Regions from separate parts of the Enterobacter sp. I4 genome, predicted to be linked through region 2. Evidence: predicted binding sites of a transcription regulator. Region 2 holds the regulator's gene; the other holds the start of a gene.
What was found. The regulator LexA, encoded in region 2, represses DNA repair genes until DNA is damaged. The targets are predictions, from matches to a motif close to TNCTGTATGTACATACAGNA.
Positions count from the first base shown of each region.

Region 1: the regulator LexA is predicted to act here: its motif matches at 4,217-4,236, upstream of rmuC (DNA recombination protein RmuC).

Region 1 is NZ_JALBUO010000001.1:28,025-34,384, forward strand. Features, by position in the region: gene metE (5-methyltetrahydropteroyltriglutamate--homocysteine S-methyltransferase) at 1-2,258, shown strand, start outside; gene MOQ06_RS00165 (dienelactone hydrolase family protein) at 2,313-3,119, opposite strand; gene udp (uridine phosphorylase) at 3,379-4,140, shown strand; gene rmuC (DNA recombination protein RmuC) at 4,280-5,737, shown strand; gene ubiE (bifunctional demethylmenaquinone methyltransferase/2-methoxy-6-polyprenyl-1,4-benzoquinol methylase UbiE) at 5,804-6,360, shown strand, end outside.
Region 2 is NZ_JALBUO010000001.1:137,251-148,075, forward strand. Features, by position in the region: gene plsB (glycerol-3-phosphate 1-O-acyltransferase PlsB) at 1-1,420, opposite strand, end outside; gene MOQ06_RS00655 (diacylglycerol kinase) at 1,575-1,943, shown strand; gene lexA (transcriptional repressor LexA) at 2,052-2,660, shown strand; gene dinF (MATE family efflux transporter DinF) at 2,724-4,061, shown strand; gene MOQ06_RS00670 (CsbD family protein) at 4,181-4,390, shown strand; gene zur (zinc uptake transcriptional repressor Zur) at 4,439-4,951, opposite strand; gene MOQ06_RS00680 (cupin domain-containing protein) at 5,069-5,557, shown strand; gene traF (conjugal transfer protein TraF) at 5,726-7,036, shown strand; gene dusA (tRNA dihydrouridine(20/20a) synthase DusA) at 7,119-8,114, shown strand; gene pspG (envelope stress response protein PspG) at 8,251-8,493, shown strand; gene MOQ06_RS00700 (quinone oxidoreductase) at 8,678-9,661, opposite strand; gene dnaB (replicative DNA helicase) at 9,728-10,825, shown strand, end outside.

The DNA.
Region 1 (6,360 bases), 110 kb from region 2:
CAATCCGCAATCACACTCTCGGTTTCCCTCGCGTTGGCCTGCGTCGCGAGCTGAAAAAAGCGCAAGAAAGCTACTGGGCGGGTAATGCCACCCGTGAAGAACTGCTGGCGGTGGGGCGTGAGCTTCGTGCTCGTCACTGGGAGCAGCAAAAGCAGGCGGGCATTGACCTGCTGCCGGTGGGCGATTTTGCCTGGTACGACCATGTTCTGACGACCAGCCTGCTGCTTGGCAACGTGCCGGCTCGTCATCAGAACAACGATGGATCGGTAGATATCGATACCCTGTTCCGCATTGGCCGTGGCCGTGCGCCAACGGGTGAGCCAGCGGCGGCGGCGGAAATGACCAAATGGTTTAACACCAACTATCACTATATGGTGCCGGAGTTTGTAAAAGGCCAGCAGTTCAGGCTGACCTGGACCCAGCTTCTGGATGAAGTGGACGAAGCGCTGGCGCTGGGCCACCAGGTAAAACCGGTGCTGCTGGGGCCGGTAACGTACCTGTGGCTGGGTAAAGTGAAAGGCGAGCAGTTCGATCGTCTGAGCCTGCTGAAGGACATTCTGCCGGTCTACAAACAGGTGCTGATTGAGCTGGGCAAACGCGGCATTCAGTGGGTGCAAATCGACGAGCCGGCGCTGGTGCTCGAGCTGCCCCAGGTTTGGCTCGACGCCTTCAGGCCGGCGTATGACGCGCTCACAGGGCAGGTGAAGCTGCTGCTGACCACCTATTTCGAGGGCGTGACGCCGAACCTCGGCACCATCGCCAGATTGCCGGTGCAGGGCCTACACGTTGACCTCGTACACGGTAAAGACGATGTCTCGGAACTGCACAAGCGACTGCCCGCAGACTGGCTGCTCTCCGCTGGCCTGATTAGCGGCCGTAACGTCTGGCGCGCCGATCTGACGGAGAAATATGCGCAAATCAAAGATATCGTCGGCAAACGTGAGCTGTGGGTGGCCTCGTCCTGTTCCCTGCTGCACAGCCCGATCGACCTGAGCGTAGAGACCCGCCTGGATGCCGAGGTAAAAAGCTGGTTTGCCTTCGCCCTGCAAAAATGTGAAGAGCTGGCCCTGCTGCGCGACGCGCTGAACAGCGGCGATACGGCGGCGATTGCCGACTGGAGCGCACCGATCCAGGCACGTCGCCACTCGGCGCGCGTGCATAACCCGGCGGTGGAGAAACGTCTGGCGGCCATCACCGGCCAGGACAGCCAGCGTCAAAGCCCCTATGAAGTGCGCGCCGAAGCCCAGCGCGCCCGCTTCAACCTGCCCGCGTGGCCGACCACGACCATCGGCTCCTTCCCGCAAACGACGGAGATCCGCAGCCTGCGCCTGGACTTCAAAAAGGGCAACCTTGATGCGAACCACTACCGCACCGGTATCGCCGAACACATCAAGCAGGCGATCGTCGAGCAGGAACGCCTCGGGCTGGACGTGCTGGTACACGGCGAGGCCGAGCGTAACGACATGGTGGAATACTTTGGTGAACACCTGGACGGCTTCGTCTTTACCCAGAACGGCTGGGTGCAGAGCTACGGATCCCGCTGCGTGAAGCCGCCGGTGGTTATTGGCGACGTCAGCCGCCCCGAAGCGATCACGGTTGAGTGGGCGAAGTATGCCCAGTCGCTGACCGACAGGCCGGTAAAAGGCATGCTGACCGGGCCGGTGACGATCCTCTGCTGGTCCTTCCCGCGCGAAGACGTGACCCGCGAAACCATCGCCAAACAGATAGCGCTGGCGCTGCGGGATGAAGTAGCGGATCTGGAGGCGGCGGGCATTGGCATCATTCAGATCGACGAGCCGGCGCTGCGCGAAGGTCTGCCGCTGCGCCGCAGCGACTGGGATGCCTATTTACGGTGGGGCGTGGAAGCGTTCCGCATCAGCGCCGCCGTCGCTAAGGACGACACGCAGATCCACACCCACATGTGCTACTGCGAATTTAACGACATCATGGATTCGATTGCCGCGCTGGATGCCGACGTTATTACCATCGAGACCTCGCGTTCAGACATGGAACTGCTGGAGTCGTTTGAAGAGTTCGACTACCCGAATGAAATAGGGCCGGGCGTGTATGACATTCACTCCCCGAACGTGCCGAGCGTGGAGTGGATTGAAGCCCTGCTGCAAAAAGCGGCCCAGCGCATCCCCGCGGAACGCCTGTGGGTGAACCCGGACTGCGGCCTGAAAACCCGCGGCTGGCCGGAGACGCGCGCGGCGCTGGCGAACATGGTGAAGGCGGCGCAGAACTTGCGTCAGGGTTAAGTCATTAGTCATATCTATAGCCCGGTAAGGCGTAGCCGCCGCCGGGCTTCTGCTTTACGCTTTCTTTCCGCCGTACTGGCTGAACCACGCCAGCATTCTCTGCCAGCCATCTTTCGCGGATTCGGCGTGATAGCTCGGACGATAGTCGGCGTTAAACGCGTGTCCGGCATCCGGATACACCACAATCTCCGCCTTCGCATTCGCCGCGCGTAGGGCATGGCGCATGGTCTCGACGGTATCAAGCGGGATCCCCGTATCCTGGCCACCATACAGGCCTAATACCGGTGCATTTAAATCCGTGGCGATATCCACCGGATATTTCGGTGAGTTCAGGGTCTTTTCCCCCACCAGTTTGCCGTACCAGGCGACGGCGGCTTTGAGCTGTGGATTATGCGCGGCATACAGCCAGCTAATACGTCCACCCCAGCAGAAACCCGTTATCATCAGTCGATGCGCATCACCGCCGTTGCGCGCCGCCCAGTTGGCAACATGATCCAGATCGGCCAGCACCTGCGCATCCGGCACTTTGCTGACCAGGTTGCTGAACAGCGTCGGGATGTCGCTGTAATCGTTCGGATCGCCCTGACGGAAATAGAGCTCTGGCGCAACGGCCAGATAGCCCTCCAGCGCCAGACGGCGGCAGAGGTCGCGAATATGTTCATGAACGCCAAATATTTCCTGAACCACAATCACGATGGGCAGCGGGCCCTCGGCGGATTTTGGCCGCGCGTGGTACGCCGGCATGTTCTCTCCCTGCGAGGGAATGGAGGTCTCGCCCGCGGTAATAGCCTCTTCAGGGGTTGAGACGATGGTTGAAGCATGCGGGGCAGCAGCAGGTGCAAAACCGGTTTTTTCAGTCATGGCATTCTCCGTACCAATGAATGGATTAGCGCAAAGATAAATATAGACACCAGGTTAACAACCCACAGTGCCTCATAGCGTCTATCTTTTGTGCAGCACCCTACGTTATAACTTGTTAATGTGATGTAAATCACTATTTTGTGGAAATTAACTGCAACCATTTTCATTCATGGTGAGGTGTGTCACGAAATGATGCGTGTTGCTTCTGTAAAGTACCGTTTTACTTCTTCTGACTAACCGACCCACAGAGGAGTCACCTATGTCTAAGTCTGATGTTTTTCATCTCGGCCTCACTAAAAACGATTTACAAGGGGCTACGCTTGCTATCGTCCCCGGCGATCCTGAGCGTGTGGAAAAGATCGCCGCGCTGATGGATAAGCCGGTTAAGCTGGCAGCCCATCGCGAATTCACCACCTGGCGCGCGGAGCTGGACGGTAAAGCGGTGATCGTGTGCTCTACCGGTATTGGTGGCCCGTCTACCTCTATCGCCGTTGAAGAGCTGGCGCAGCTGGGCATTCGTACTTTCCTGCGTATTGGCACCACTGGCGCCATTCAGCCGCACATCAACGTGGGCGACGTGCTGGTGACGACGGCATCCGTCCGTCTGGACGGGGCAAGCCTGCACTTTGCGCCAATGGAGTTCCCGGCAGTGGCTGATTTCGAATGCACCACCGCGCTGGTTGAAGCGGCGAAATCCGTGGGTGCCACCACTCACGTGGGCGTCACGGCATCCTCCGACACCTTCTATCCGGGCCAGGAGCGTTACGACACCTTCTCTGGCCGCGTGGTGAGCCGTTTCAAAGGCTCAATGGAAGAGTGGCAGTCCATGGGCGTGATGAACTATGAAATGGAATCTGCAACGCTGCTGACCATGTGCGCAAGCCAGGGTCTGCGTGCCGGTATGGTGGCGGGCGTGATCGTCAACCGTACCCAGCAGGAGATCCCGAACGCCGAAACCATGAAGCAGACCGAAAGTCATGCGGTGAAAATCGTGGTTGAAGCGGCTCGCCGTCTCCTCTAATCCTCTCGTCTGAGATAAAAGGCCGACGCGTTCGGCCTTTATTTTTTGCGTAGCGCCTCGCAGGAAAACCCTTTCAAACTGGACGTTTATACAGCACAATTCTATTTTGTGCGGGTTATACGTGGATGCAGGGGGCATTGTGGATATCTCAATCCTGATTTATGCGGTAGTGGCGCTGGCGAGCGTGGGGATTGGCTGGCTCATTTCCAGCTACCAGCACGCGCAGCAGAAAGCCGAACAGCTGGCAGAGCGCGAAGAGATCGTGGCTGAACTCAGCGCGACGAAACAGCAGCTTGCGCTGAGCGACCACTGGCGCGACGAGTGCGAACTGCTCAATAACGAACTGCGTAACCTGCGTGATATCAACACCTCGCTGGAGGCCGATCTTCGCGAAGTAACCACCCGCCTCGAATCCACCCAGCTGCACGCCGAAGACAAAATCCGCCAGATGATCAACAGCGAGCAGCGCCTTAGCGAGCAGTTTGAGAACCTCGCGAACCGTATTTTTGAACACAGCAACCGCCGCGTGGATGAACAGAACCGCCAGAGCCTGAACAGCCTGCTGACGCCGCTGCGCGAACAGCTGGACGGCTTTCGCCGCCAGGTGCAGGACAGCTTCGGCCAGGAGGCACGCGAGCGCCACACGCTGGCGCATGAAATTCGCAATCTCCAGCAGCTGAATGCCCAGATGGCGCAAGAGGCGGTTAACCTGACGCGCGCCCTCAAAGGCGATAACAAAGCGCAGGGGAACTGGGGCGAAGTCGTATTAACCCGCGTGCTGGAAGCCTCTGGCCTGCGCGAGGGATACGAATATGAGACGCAGGTCAGCATCGAGACTGACGCGCGCTCGCGAATGCAGCCGGACGTGATTGTGCGTCTGCCGCAGGGCAAAGATGTGGTCATCGACGCGAAAATGACGCTGGTGGCCTATGAACGCTACTTCAACGCCGAGGATGACTACACCCGAGAATCAGCGTTGCAGGAGCATATCGCCTCCGTGCGTAACCATATTCGTCAGCTTGGCAGAAAAGACTATCAGCAGTTGCCGGGGCTGCGATCGCTGGATTACGTGCTGATGTTTATTCCGGTTGAGCCGGCCTTTCTGCTGGCGCTGGACAGACAGCCCGAACTGATAACCGAAGCGCTGAAAAATAACATTATGCTGGTCAGCCCCACCACGCTGCTGGTGGCATTACGCACCATTGCCAACCTGTGGCGCTATGAACACCAGAGCCGTAACGCGCAGCAGATTGCCGATCGCGCCAGCAAGCTGTACGACAAAATGCGGCTGTTTGTGGACGATATGTCCTCGGTGGGGCAAAGCCTGGATCGGGCGCAGGATAATTACCGTCAGGCGATGAAAAAACTCTCCTCCGGGCGCGGCAATTTGCTGGCGCAGGCGGAGGCGTTTCGCAGCCTTGGGGTGGAGGTTAAACGCGAGATTAATCCGGATCTGGTGGAGCAGGCGACCGCGCAGGACGAAGAGTTCCGCCTGCGCGAAGGCGACGCTGAGCAAAATACCCGCAATGAAGACAACGATTTAGCGGCGAGTTTATCACCAGAAGCGCAGCCGACGCGTTTCTTTCGCGGTGGTTGAAACGTAGGGCAAATGCGCCCAATCTGTTACACTTCACGAACATTTGACTGATTAGCAGGCTCTGAGATGGTTGACGATTCACAAGACACGACGCACTTTGGCTTTCAGACTGTCGCCAAAGCGCAGAAAGCTGACATGGTGGCCCACGTATTTCATTCCGTGGCGGCGAAGTACGATGTGATGAATGATTTGATGTCATTCGGCATTCATCGCTTGTGGAAACGCTTCACCATTGATTGCAGCGGCGTACGCCGTGGACAAACGGTGCTGGATTTAGCCGGAGGAACGGGCGATCTCACCGCAAAATTTTCCCGCCTGGTAGGTGAAACCGGTCGTGTGGTGCTGGCCGATATCAACGACTCCATGCTGAAAATGGGACGCGAGAAGCTGCGCAACATCGGCGTGGTAGGCAATGTTGAATACGTTCAGGCCAACGCCGAAGCGCTGCCCTTCCCGGACAATACCTTTGACTGCATCACCATCTCTTTCGGGCTGCGTAACGTGACCGATAAAGATAAAGCGCTGCGCTCTATGTACCGCGTGCTGAAGCCGGGTGGACGCCTGCTGGTGCTCGAGTTCTCCAAACCGATTATCGACCCGCTGAGCAAAGCCTACGATGCGTA
Region 2 (10,825 bases):
GCATTGGCTCGCCAAAGTTTACGTAGCCCTGACCGAGGTTGCGCAGCTTGCTCAGCCCACGCAGCATCTGCGGCAGGCTCTCTTTCTCTTTGGTCGCACCGCGCAGCTCTTTTGCGTAGGTTCCCACTTCCATCACGTGCTCATAACCAATGTAAATCGGCACCAGCGTGATAGGGCGCGTACCGCCGCGCAGCATCGCCTGGATGGTCATCGACAGCGTGCCGGTCTTCGGATCGAGCAGACGACCGGTACGGGAGCGTCCCCCTTCAACGAAGTATTCAACGGAATAGCCGCGGCTGAACAGCTCGCCCAGATACTCACGGAAAACGGTGGAGTAGAGCTTGTTGCCCTTAAAGGTACGACGGATAAAGAATGCGCCCAGACGGCGGAAAATCGGGCCCGCTGGCCAGAAGTTCAGGTTAATACCGGCAGCGATGTGCGGCGGTACCAGACCCTGGTGATAAAGCACGTAAGAGAGCAGCAGGTAGTCCATGTGGCTGCGGTGGCAGGGCACGTAGACAATCTCATGGCCGTCGTGCGCTAACTGACGCACGCGCTCGGCGTTGTGGACGTTAATGCCCTGATATAGGCGGTTCCACGTGAAGCCGAGAATACGGTCGGACAGACGAATCATCTCGTAGGAGAAGTTCGCGGCGATCTCTTCCATCAGCGCAATCGCGTTCTGCTGCGCTTTCTCGTGTGAAATTTTCTTGCTGCGCGCTTCGTCTTCTACTGCACGGGCAATCGCTTTGGATGCCAGAAGCTTGTTGAACAGATCCTGTCGCGCCGGAAGGCGTGGTCCCACGGCCGCCAGACGCTGGCGTGCAAAGTGCATCCGGGCAACGCGCGCCAGCTTTTGCGCAATGATCTTATCGGTGCCGTGTTCGTCCGCCATGCGGCGCAATGAAACGGAAGGAGAGAAGCGGACAAAGCTGTCGCGTCCCAGCCAGGAGACGGCGAAGAACTTCTGAATGCCGTTGAGCATGCGCAGCGGCGGGTTCTCTTCCCCTTTTTCGCGTCCCGGACGACGCCCAAACATCACCGACACCGGCACCATCTGTACGTCCAGATCGGGGTTGCTGCGGTGCAGATCGAGGTAGTCATGGAACAGCTTGATGGACTCTTCTTTCGGCGTGTAATAGGTAAACACGCGTGGCCCGCCATGAATGAACACGTAGCGCGGCAGCAGGGTGCCGTCGACTTCCAGCGGCTCAAGCGGGTCGGGTAAATCGTGCGCCAGACATTGAGCGCGAAGCGTCAGCAGGTCTGCCTTCGAGTTATAAGGCAAAACGTACATAATAGGGCGCGACGTATCGAGCCCTAATTCCAGCGCGGGTTCTGCTGGAATAGACTTACTTTTTACCAGTACGCTTAATGGTAAATTAAGTAATTTGTAGTAAATTCGTGGCCAGCCGGACATAAACGATGTAAAGCCTCTGGTTAATAATGCAATTGCGGCGCAAGGATAACAGAAAGCGCGCAAAATTTCTGTTGTTACCCGTCATACTTGAGGCTGTAGCGCAACGCGCTGTGCCCCCTGTTACAGACGCTCTTTTTCCTGAAAGGTTCTTTAAATGGCCAATAATACCACTGGGTTAACCCGAATCATTAAAGCCGCCGGCTATTCCTGGAAAGGTTTCCGTGCCGCGTGGATCAATGAAGCCGCATTTCGCCAGGAGGGTATCGCAGCTATTGTTGCGGTGATTATCGCCTGTTTCCTTGATGTTGACGCGATTACCCGCGTGCTTTTAATTGGCTCCGTACTGTTGGTGATGATAGTGGAAATTCTTAATAGCGCTATTGAGGCCGTCGTTGACCGTATTGGGTCAGAATTCCATGAGCTTTCTGGCCGTGCGAAAGACATGGGCTCTGCCGCCGTGCTGCTGTCGATTATCACTGCGGTAATAACCTGGGTCACGCTGCTTTGGTCACATTTCCGATGAGCCTCGAGGAATAATTAAGTCCCTGGTTTTTTGTGCAGTTTTTGGTTCCAAAATCGCCTTTGACTGTATATACTCACAGCATAACTGTATATACACCCAGGGGGCGGAATGAAAGCGTTAACGACCAGGCAGCAAGAGGTGTTTGATCTCATTCGGGATCATATCGGCCAGACGGGTATGCCACCCACGCGTGCAGAAATCGCGCAGCGTCTGGGCTTCCGTTCTCCTAATGCTGCCGAAGAGCACCTTAAGGCGCTGGCGCGTAAAGGCGTCATTGAGATAGTTTCCGGCGCGTCACGCGGTATTCGTCTGCTGGTGGAAGAAGAGACCGGTATTCCGCTGGTGGGTCGCGTCGCCGCAGGTGAACCCCTGCTGGCACAGCAGCATATCGAAGGGCACTATCAGGTTGACCCGGGCATGTTCAAGCCGAGCGCTGATTTCCTGCTGCGCGTTAGCGGAATGTCCATGAAAGATATCGGTATTCTTGATGGCGATCTGCTGGCGGTACACAAAACCCAGGACGTGCGTAACGGACAAGTGGTCGTGGCGCGCATCGATGATGAAGTGACGGTTAAGCGCCTGAAGAAACAGGGTAATACCGTACAGCTTCTGCCAGAAAACAGCGAGTTTTCCCCCATTGTAGTGGATCTCCGCGAGCAGAACTTCTCTGTTGAAGGCCTGGCGGTAGGTGTTATCCGCAACGGCGAATGGCTGTAATCTCTTCCTGACAGGCCGCAGTTCCTCTGCGGCCTGGCTTATTTTCTGATTCCGGTAATTTCAATGGCCTTGCTAACTTCTGCCGATAAGGCGTTGTGGCGTCTTGCGCTACCGATGATTTTTTCCAATATCACCGTTCCTCTGCTGGGGCTGGTTGATACGGCGGTAATCGGGCATCTGGATTCGCCGATTTATCTGGGCGGCGTCGCGATTGGCGCAACGGCGACCAGCTTCCTCTTTATGCTGCTGCTCTTTTTGCGCATGAGTACGACAGGCCTGACGGCCCAGGCGTACGGTGCAAAAGATCCCCTGCGTCTTGCTCGCGCGCTGGTTCAGCCGCTTATCCTGGCTTTTGGTGCCGGCGCGTTAATCGTTCTGTTGCGTACGCCGCTTATCGATCTGGCGCTTCATATTGTGGGCGGCAGTGATGCTGTACTGGAGCAGGCCCGGCGGTTCCTTGAAATTCGCTGGCTGAGCGCGCCTGCTTCACTGGCAAACCTGGTCCTGCTGGGCTGGCTGCTGGGCGTGCAGTATGCCCGCGCGCCGGTGATCCTGCTGGTGGTGGGTAACCTTCTCAATATTGTCCTCGATCTCTGGCTGGTAATGGGGCTGCACATGAACGTCCGCGGCGCGGCGCTGGCCACGGCAATCGCCGAATACGGCACGCTGCTTATCGGTTTGTGGATGGTCTGGCGCGTGCTGGCGATGCGCGGTATTACGCTTGCGCTGCTGAAAACGGCCTGGCGCGGCAATATGCGTAAGCTGCTGGCGCTCAATCGCGACATCATGCTGCGTTCGCTCCTGTTGCAGCTGTGCTTTGGCGCACTGACGGTTTTTGGCGCGCGCCTTGGGCCAGAAATAGTTGCGGTCAACGCCGTTCTGATGACGCTCCTGACCTTTACCGCATACGCGCTGGATGGCTTTGCTTACGCCGTAGAAGCGCACTCAGGTCAGGCCTATGGCGCGCGTGAAAGCGGCCAGCTGCGCGAAGTATGGCGTGCAGCCTGCCGGCAGGCGGGCCTGGTGGCACTGATTTTTGCGCTGGTTTACGCCTGCTTTGGCGGGCATATTGTCGCGCTACTCACCTCGTTGCCCACGCTGCGCGAGCTGGCAGATCGCTATATCCTCTGGCAGGTGGTTTTACCGGTGGTGGGCGTGTGGTGCTATCTGCTGGACGGCATGTTTATCGGTGCGACGCGAGGGGCGGAGATGCGTAACAGCATGGCCGTCGCTGCGGCGGGGTTCGGCCTGACGCTGTTGACGCTGCCGTATCTCGGCAACCACGGTCTGTGGCTTGCGCTGGCGGTCTTTCTCTCACTGCGCGGCCTTTCGCTGGCTGTTATCTGGCGTCGCCACTGGCGAAACAATACCTGGTTTCCTGCCCGAAGCGATATATCGTAACGGTTAAAGATTCCGAATATAAAACCAGCTGCCGAATCCTTAACTACAATAATAATCACGTCCAGCAGAAAAGAACGAAGCGGACGATACTCTTAGACGCTTAACACGAGGACACGATTATGAATAAAGATGAAATCGGCGGCAACTGGAAGCAATTCAAAGGTAAAGCGAAAGAACAGTGGGGTAAGCTGACAGATGACGATATGACCGTCATTGAAGGCAAGCGCGATCAGCTGGTAGGTAAAATCCAGGAGCGCTACGGTTACGAAAAAGATCAGGCGGAAAACGAAGTCAAAGACTGGGAAACCCGTAACGACTACCGCTGGTAACCGGACAGTACCCCAAAGGGCGGCCATGAGCCGCCTTTTTCTTTGCCGTCAGCGCGGCTTTTTCTTCACCAGAATGGAGTGATCGTGCTGGCAGGCATCCTGATGGCGGCATGATTCCACCTCCACGCAGGCAGAGCATAAGCCGTGTGCTTCTATCACGTTATGGCGTAGCGCAAAGCCCATTCTGGCTGCCAGCGTATGCATAATATCTTCCACGCCTTCTGCACCTTCCTCCTTTACCACGCCGCAACGATCGCAGATAAACATAGCGGACGTGTGGGTCGGCTGGTCGAAAAGGTGGCAAAGCACGTAGCTGTTTGTTGATTCCACCTTATGCACAAACCCTTGTTCGAGCAGGAAATCGAGCGCCCGGTAGACGGTTGGCGGTTTTGCCTGCGGCTCGCTTTCGCGCAGCAGGTCGAGCAAATCGTACGCGCTGATGGCGCCCTGCTGCAGGCTCATCAGACGCAGTACCTCAAGGCGCTGCGGGGTCAGGCGCACATTGCGTTGCGCGCACAGCTTTTCAGCTTGCGCTAACAGCTCTTTTGTGGACTTGTCCATCGGGCACCTCGGATGTGGAAAGGGTAGAAAACCCTCACTTTATCATGTTCTGATAAAAACACCGAGATCCGCCGGGCTGTGCTATACCTGACGCATCGCAAATGGGGAGAATGCATAATGAAAAGACCTGACTGTATTCGGCACTGGCGGGACGTAGAAGGTGCCGATAACGCCACCTATCCTGACAGCAACGAACATTTTTCAATTGGTGCGCCGCTGTCCCGCAAGCTGGGGCTGGGCCGCATCGGTATTCACCATGAACGGCTGCCGCCCGGACGCCGCACGTCTTATCCCCATGCTGAAAGCGACGAAGAAGAGTTTGTGTACGTTCTGGAGGGTTACCCGGAGGCCTGGATCAATGGCTATCTGTGGAAGCTCGAACCCGGAGACAGCGTGGGGTTCCCTGCCGGGACGGGAGTCTGCCATACCTTTATCAACAACACCGATGAAGAGGTGCGCTTGCTGGTAGTGGGGGAGGCCAATAAAAAACATAACCGCATCTACTATCCGCTCAATCCGGTATATGCCGCGACCCGCGAAGACCGCTGGGTGGATCATCCGCCTCAATTTTTTGGTCCGCACGATGGAAAACCTGGGCGAAAATAATTTCCTCTTCTATAAATATTGATGGTCGTCACATATTACAACAGGCCGGGATGGAATTTAACTTAAGGAAATAGCGGGTCTTTTTGCACTTATTCACAGCAATAGTTCGTTCCTGTTTGGGTGATAACAGACAGGGTTAACTAATAACAAACTATTTACGAGCACACTGTGAAAAAACATTTTAAGTTTTCGATGGTTAGCATCGCTGTCTCCTTTTTTATGGCAAATCAGGCGGGAGCAGCCAATACCTGGACGGAAGCGCGTAGTGACGCAATGGGCGGCACGGGCGTGGCAGCAGGCAGCTATGGCAGCGGGGCGTTAATCAACCCTGCGCTGCTGGCAAAGTCTAAACCTGAGGATGACGTGACGGTCATTTTGCCGTCCGTTGGCGTGCAGGTGACCGATGAAGACAATCTTCAGGACGAGATCGACACCATTAACGACAAAATCAATCGCTACAAGGATGTGGTTGATAGCCTGACGCCCATTGATATCATCACCAATCCATTAGGTTCGATCAATCAGTTCCAGGGCGCCGCGAAAGATCTCGCTGATGAGCTGGACTACCTGAAGGGCAAAACCGCACGCGCTAACGCGGGCGCCGGAATTGCCGTCAGTATCCCTAACGATGTGCTCTCGGTGGCCTTTATGGCGAAAGGCTACGCCCATGGCCGGGTCAGCTCCTCTATCGATCAGCAGGATATTGATTATCTGCGCGGTATTCAGGGAAGCGATGCGGTGGCTGCCGGCGTGGCGCTGGACGCCGCGCTAAACGGTACCGATCAAATCACCAAAAACCTGAACTCTACGGCGTCCGGCCGGGCGGCAATTGTGTCCGACTACGGTATTGCGGTGGCCCGCCAGTTCGATCTTGGCGGCGTTCCGGTTTACGTTGGCGTCACGCCAAAGCTGCAACAAACCTGGCTTTATAACTACACCACCTCAATCTACGATTACGACAGTAGTAAGTGGAACGACAGCCGCTACCGTACCGACGACACCGGCTTCAACGTCGATGCCGGTATTGCTGCTGATTTCGGTGAAAACTGGACGGTTGGCGTGAGTGGGCAAAATCTGATGTCGCGCGATATCGAAACCAAGGATATCCGCATCCGCAACGGGCGTACGGGAGAGGTGGTGAGTTATAAAGACACCTATCAGATCCGTCCGCTGGTGACCGCCGGAGCCGCCTGGCACAACGATCTGGTGACGCTGACCGCGGACGGTGACCTGACCGAAACCAAAGGCTTCAAAAGCGAAGATACCTCCCAGTATGCCGGCATTGGTGCTGAAGTCACGCCGCTTAGCTGGCTGGCGGTGCGCGCCGGTTACCGTGCGGACATGAAAGGTAATGACAGCAACGTCTTTACCGGCGGCGTCGGGTTTGCGCCGTTCAGCACCGTTCATGTCGATCTGATGGGGCTTTATGGCGAAGACGAAACCTGGGGCGCCGGCGCTCAGCTGAGCATGACGTTCTAAAGTACACCGGAGGCGCTGCGCCTCCGGCTTTTCTTTGTGCTATAGTAGCGCCCCTTTTCCACCAGATGCTTAAAACTTCGCCATGTTGTCAGAACGCCAGACCACCTTCCCAGCACACCGTTTCTCCATTGCGCCGATGCTCGACTGGACGGACAGACACTGCCGCTATTTCCTGCGCCAGCTCTCCCGCCATACGCTGCTGTACACCGAAATGGTCACCACCGGCGCAATTATCCATGGCAAGGGTGACTATCTGGCGTACAGCGAAGAAGAGCATCCGGTTGCGCTACAGCTGGGTGGCAGCGATCCGGCCACGCTGGCGCAGTGCGCAAAGCTGGCTGAAGCGCGCGGCTATGACGAGATTAACCTCAACGTCGGCTGCCCCTCCGACCGCGTGCAGAACGGCATGTTCGGCGCCTGTCTGATGGGTAACGCACAGCTGGTCGCAGACTGCGTCAAAGCGATGCGCGATGTCGTGTCCATTCCGGTTACGGTCAAAACCCGTATCGGCATTGACGACCAGGACAGCTACGAATTCCTGTGTGACTTCATCGACACGGTGTCAGGGAAGGGTGAGTGCGGCATGTTTATCATCCACGCCCGTAAAGCCTGGCTCTCGGGCCTCAGCCCGAAAGAGAACCGCGAGATCCCGCCGCTGGACTACCCGCGCGTGTACCAGCTGAAGCGCGATTTCCCGCATCTGACCATGTCGATCAACGGCGGAATTAAGTCGCTGGACGAAGCCAGAGCGCACCTCGAACATATGGATGGCGTGATGGTCGGGCGCGAGGCGTATCAAAACCCGGGCATCCTGGCGACGGTTGACCGTGAAATCTTCGGCACTGAAGGTGCCGACGCCGATCCGGTAGCCGTGGTGCGCGCCATGTATCCGTACATTGAGCGCGAGCTGAGCAACGGTACCTATCTGGGCCACATTACCCGCCACATGCTCGGCCTGTTCCAGGGCATTCCTGGCGCGCGCCAGTGGCGTCGCTACCTCAGCGAGAACGCGCATAAGGCCGGTGCGGATATTAACGTGCTGGAACACGCGCTGCGCCTGGTCGCGGATAAGCAATAAAATTCGCTAAAAGATGGTCAAAAACACCACGCCCTGCAACACGTTGCGGGGCGTTTTGTTTTCAAAACAAAGGGTTATTTTTGGCATGATTCTTGTAACGATTGCAGCATCATTCGGGAATTCGTGGGAGAGCACCATGCTGGAACTACTTTTTGTGATTGGCTTCTTTATCATGCTGATGGTCACGGGCGTATCGCTGCTCGGTATTCTGGCCGCGCTCGTTGTCGCTACGGTGGTGATGTTTGTCGGCGGACTGTTTGCCCTGACGATCAAGCTGTTGCCGTGGCTGCTGCTGGCGGTTGCGGTGGTATGGGCGATACGGGCGATTAAATCGCCAAAACTGCCCACTTATCAGCGTAATAACCGCTTTCGTTACTAAGGGATTGAGGGGTACGTCACATACCTGCAACTTTTCCGGCAGCAATGTTTAGAACAGAATAGGATTTACTTATCGAATCTGTCACTATGGCTGCCGCTAAAGAATTCATCGAGCTGTACCCTACATACAGCCGAACTAAAAAAAGAAAGGGCTTCCCACGGGAAGCCCAATTTCTTTTCAGAACTCAGGGAATGAGCAGGCTCGACCCCTGCGTCGCCCGGCTCTCCAGCACCTCGTGCGCCCGCTGCGCATCGGTTAGCGCGTACTTCTGCGCGTCGGCCACGTCCACTTTGATTACGCCGCTGGCGATCAGCGAAAACAGCTCGTTGCTGGCTTCCTCAAGTTCTTCCCGGCTGGTGATGTAACCCTGCAAAGAGGGGCGCGTGACGTACAGCGACCCTTTCTGATTCAGAATGCCCAGATTCACGCCGGTGACAGCGCCCGAGGCGTTACCGAAGCTCACCATCAGCCCGCGACGTTGCAGGCAGTCGAGCGAGGACTCCCAGGTATCTTTCCCCACCGAGTCATACACTACGCGCACTTTTTTGCCGCTGGTGATCTCTTTCAGCCGTTCAACGATGCTCTCTTCCCGGTAGTTGATCACCTGCCATGCGCCCGCGTCCAGCGCACGCTGGGCTTTCTGCGCGCTGCCGACGGTGCCGATCAGCTTCGCGCCCAGGGCCTTCGCCCACTGGCAGGCAATCAACCCCACGCCACCTGCGGCAGCGTGGAACAGAAACTGCTCATCCGGCTTAATTTCGTAGGTTTTGCGCAGCAGGTAAAAGACCGTCAGCCCTTTCAGGAATGAGGCGGCAGCCTGCTCGAAGGAGATAGCGTTTGGCAGAAGCGCCGCCTTCTCGGCCGGTACGTTATGAACGGAGCTGTAAGCACCCAGCGCGGACTGCGCGTACACCACGCGATCGCCTTCTTTAACGTGCTTAACCGCGCTGCCTACTTTGCTGACGATACCGGCCGCCTCGGTGCCCAGCCCGCTCGGCATTGATGGGGGCGGGTAGAGACCGCCGCGAATATAGGTATCGATGTAGTTAATGCCAATCGCTTTGTTTTCAACCTGAATTTCGTTCTCGCCAGGCGCAGCGGGGGTAAATTCAACCGCCTTCAGCACTTCCGGACCGCCGTGTTTCTGGAACTCAATGCGCGTTGCCATGCTCCCTCCGTAAGAAAAATATGGTAACCTTTCGACCCACTCTTTATCTCGGTAACTCCATTCACTATGGCAGGAAACAAACCCTTCAACAAACAGACTGAACCTCGTGAGCGTGATTATCAGGTCGCCGGGTTAAAAGTCCCGCCGCACTCGATTGAAGCGGAACAGTCCGTGTTGGGCGGTTTAATGCTGGATAACGAACGCTGGGACGACGTCGCCGAGCGCGTTGTCGCGGAAGATTTCTATACCCGCCCGCACCGCCATATCTTCACTGAGATGGCGCGTTTGCAGGAGTCGGGCAGCCCGATTGACCTGATTACGCTCGCAGAATCGCTGGAGCGCCTGGGGCAGCTGGACAGCGTCGGCGGGTTTGCCTATCTGGCGGAGCTGTCAAAAAACACGCCAAGTGCCGCGAACATCAGCGCCTATGCGGACATCGTTCGTGAGCGCGCCGTTGTTCGCGAGATGATCTCGGTGGCGAACGAAATCGCCGAGGCCGGTTTCGATCCGCAGGGGCGCACCAGCGAAGATCTGCTCGACCTGGCGGAATCCCGGGTCTTTAAAATCGCTGAAAGCCGCGCGAACAAAGACGAAGGGCCGAAAAACATCGCCGACGTGCTCGATGCCACCGTTGCGCGTATCGAACAGCTTTTCCAGCAGCCGCACGACGGCGTCACCGGCGTTAACACCGGCTATGACGATCTCAACAAGAAAACCGCGGGCCTACAGCCTTCGGATCTGATTATCGTCGCGGCGCGTCCGTCTATGGGTAAGACGACATTTGCGATGAACCTCGTCGAAAATGCGGCGATGTTGCAGGATAAGCCGGTGCTTATCTTCAGTCTTGAAATGCCCTCCGAGCAGATCATGATGCGTTCTCTGGCATCCCTGTCGCGCGTGGATCAGACCCGTATCCGTACCGGCCAGCTCGACGATGAGGACTGGGCGCGCATCTCGGGCACCATGGGCATTTTGCTGGAAAAGCGTAATATCTACATCGATGACTCCTCCGGCCTGACCCCGACGGAAGTGCGCTCCCGCGCGCGCCGCATCGCCCGCGAACACGGCGGCATCGGCCTCATCATGATCGACTACCTTCAGCTGATGCGCGTTCCGTCGCTCTCCGACAACCGTACGCTGGAAATCGCCGAGATCTCCCGCTCG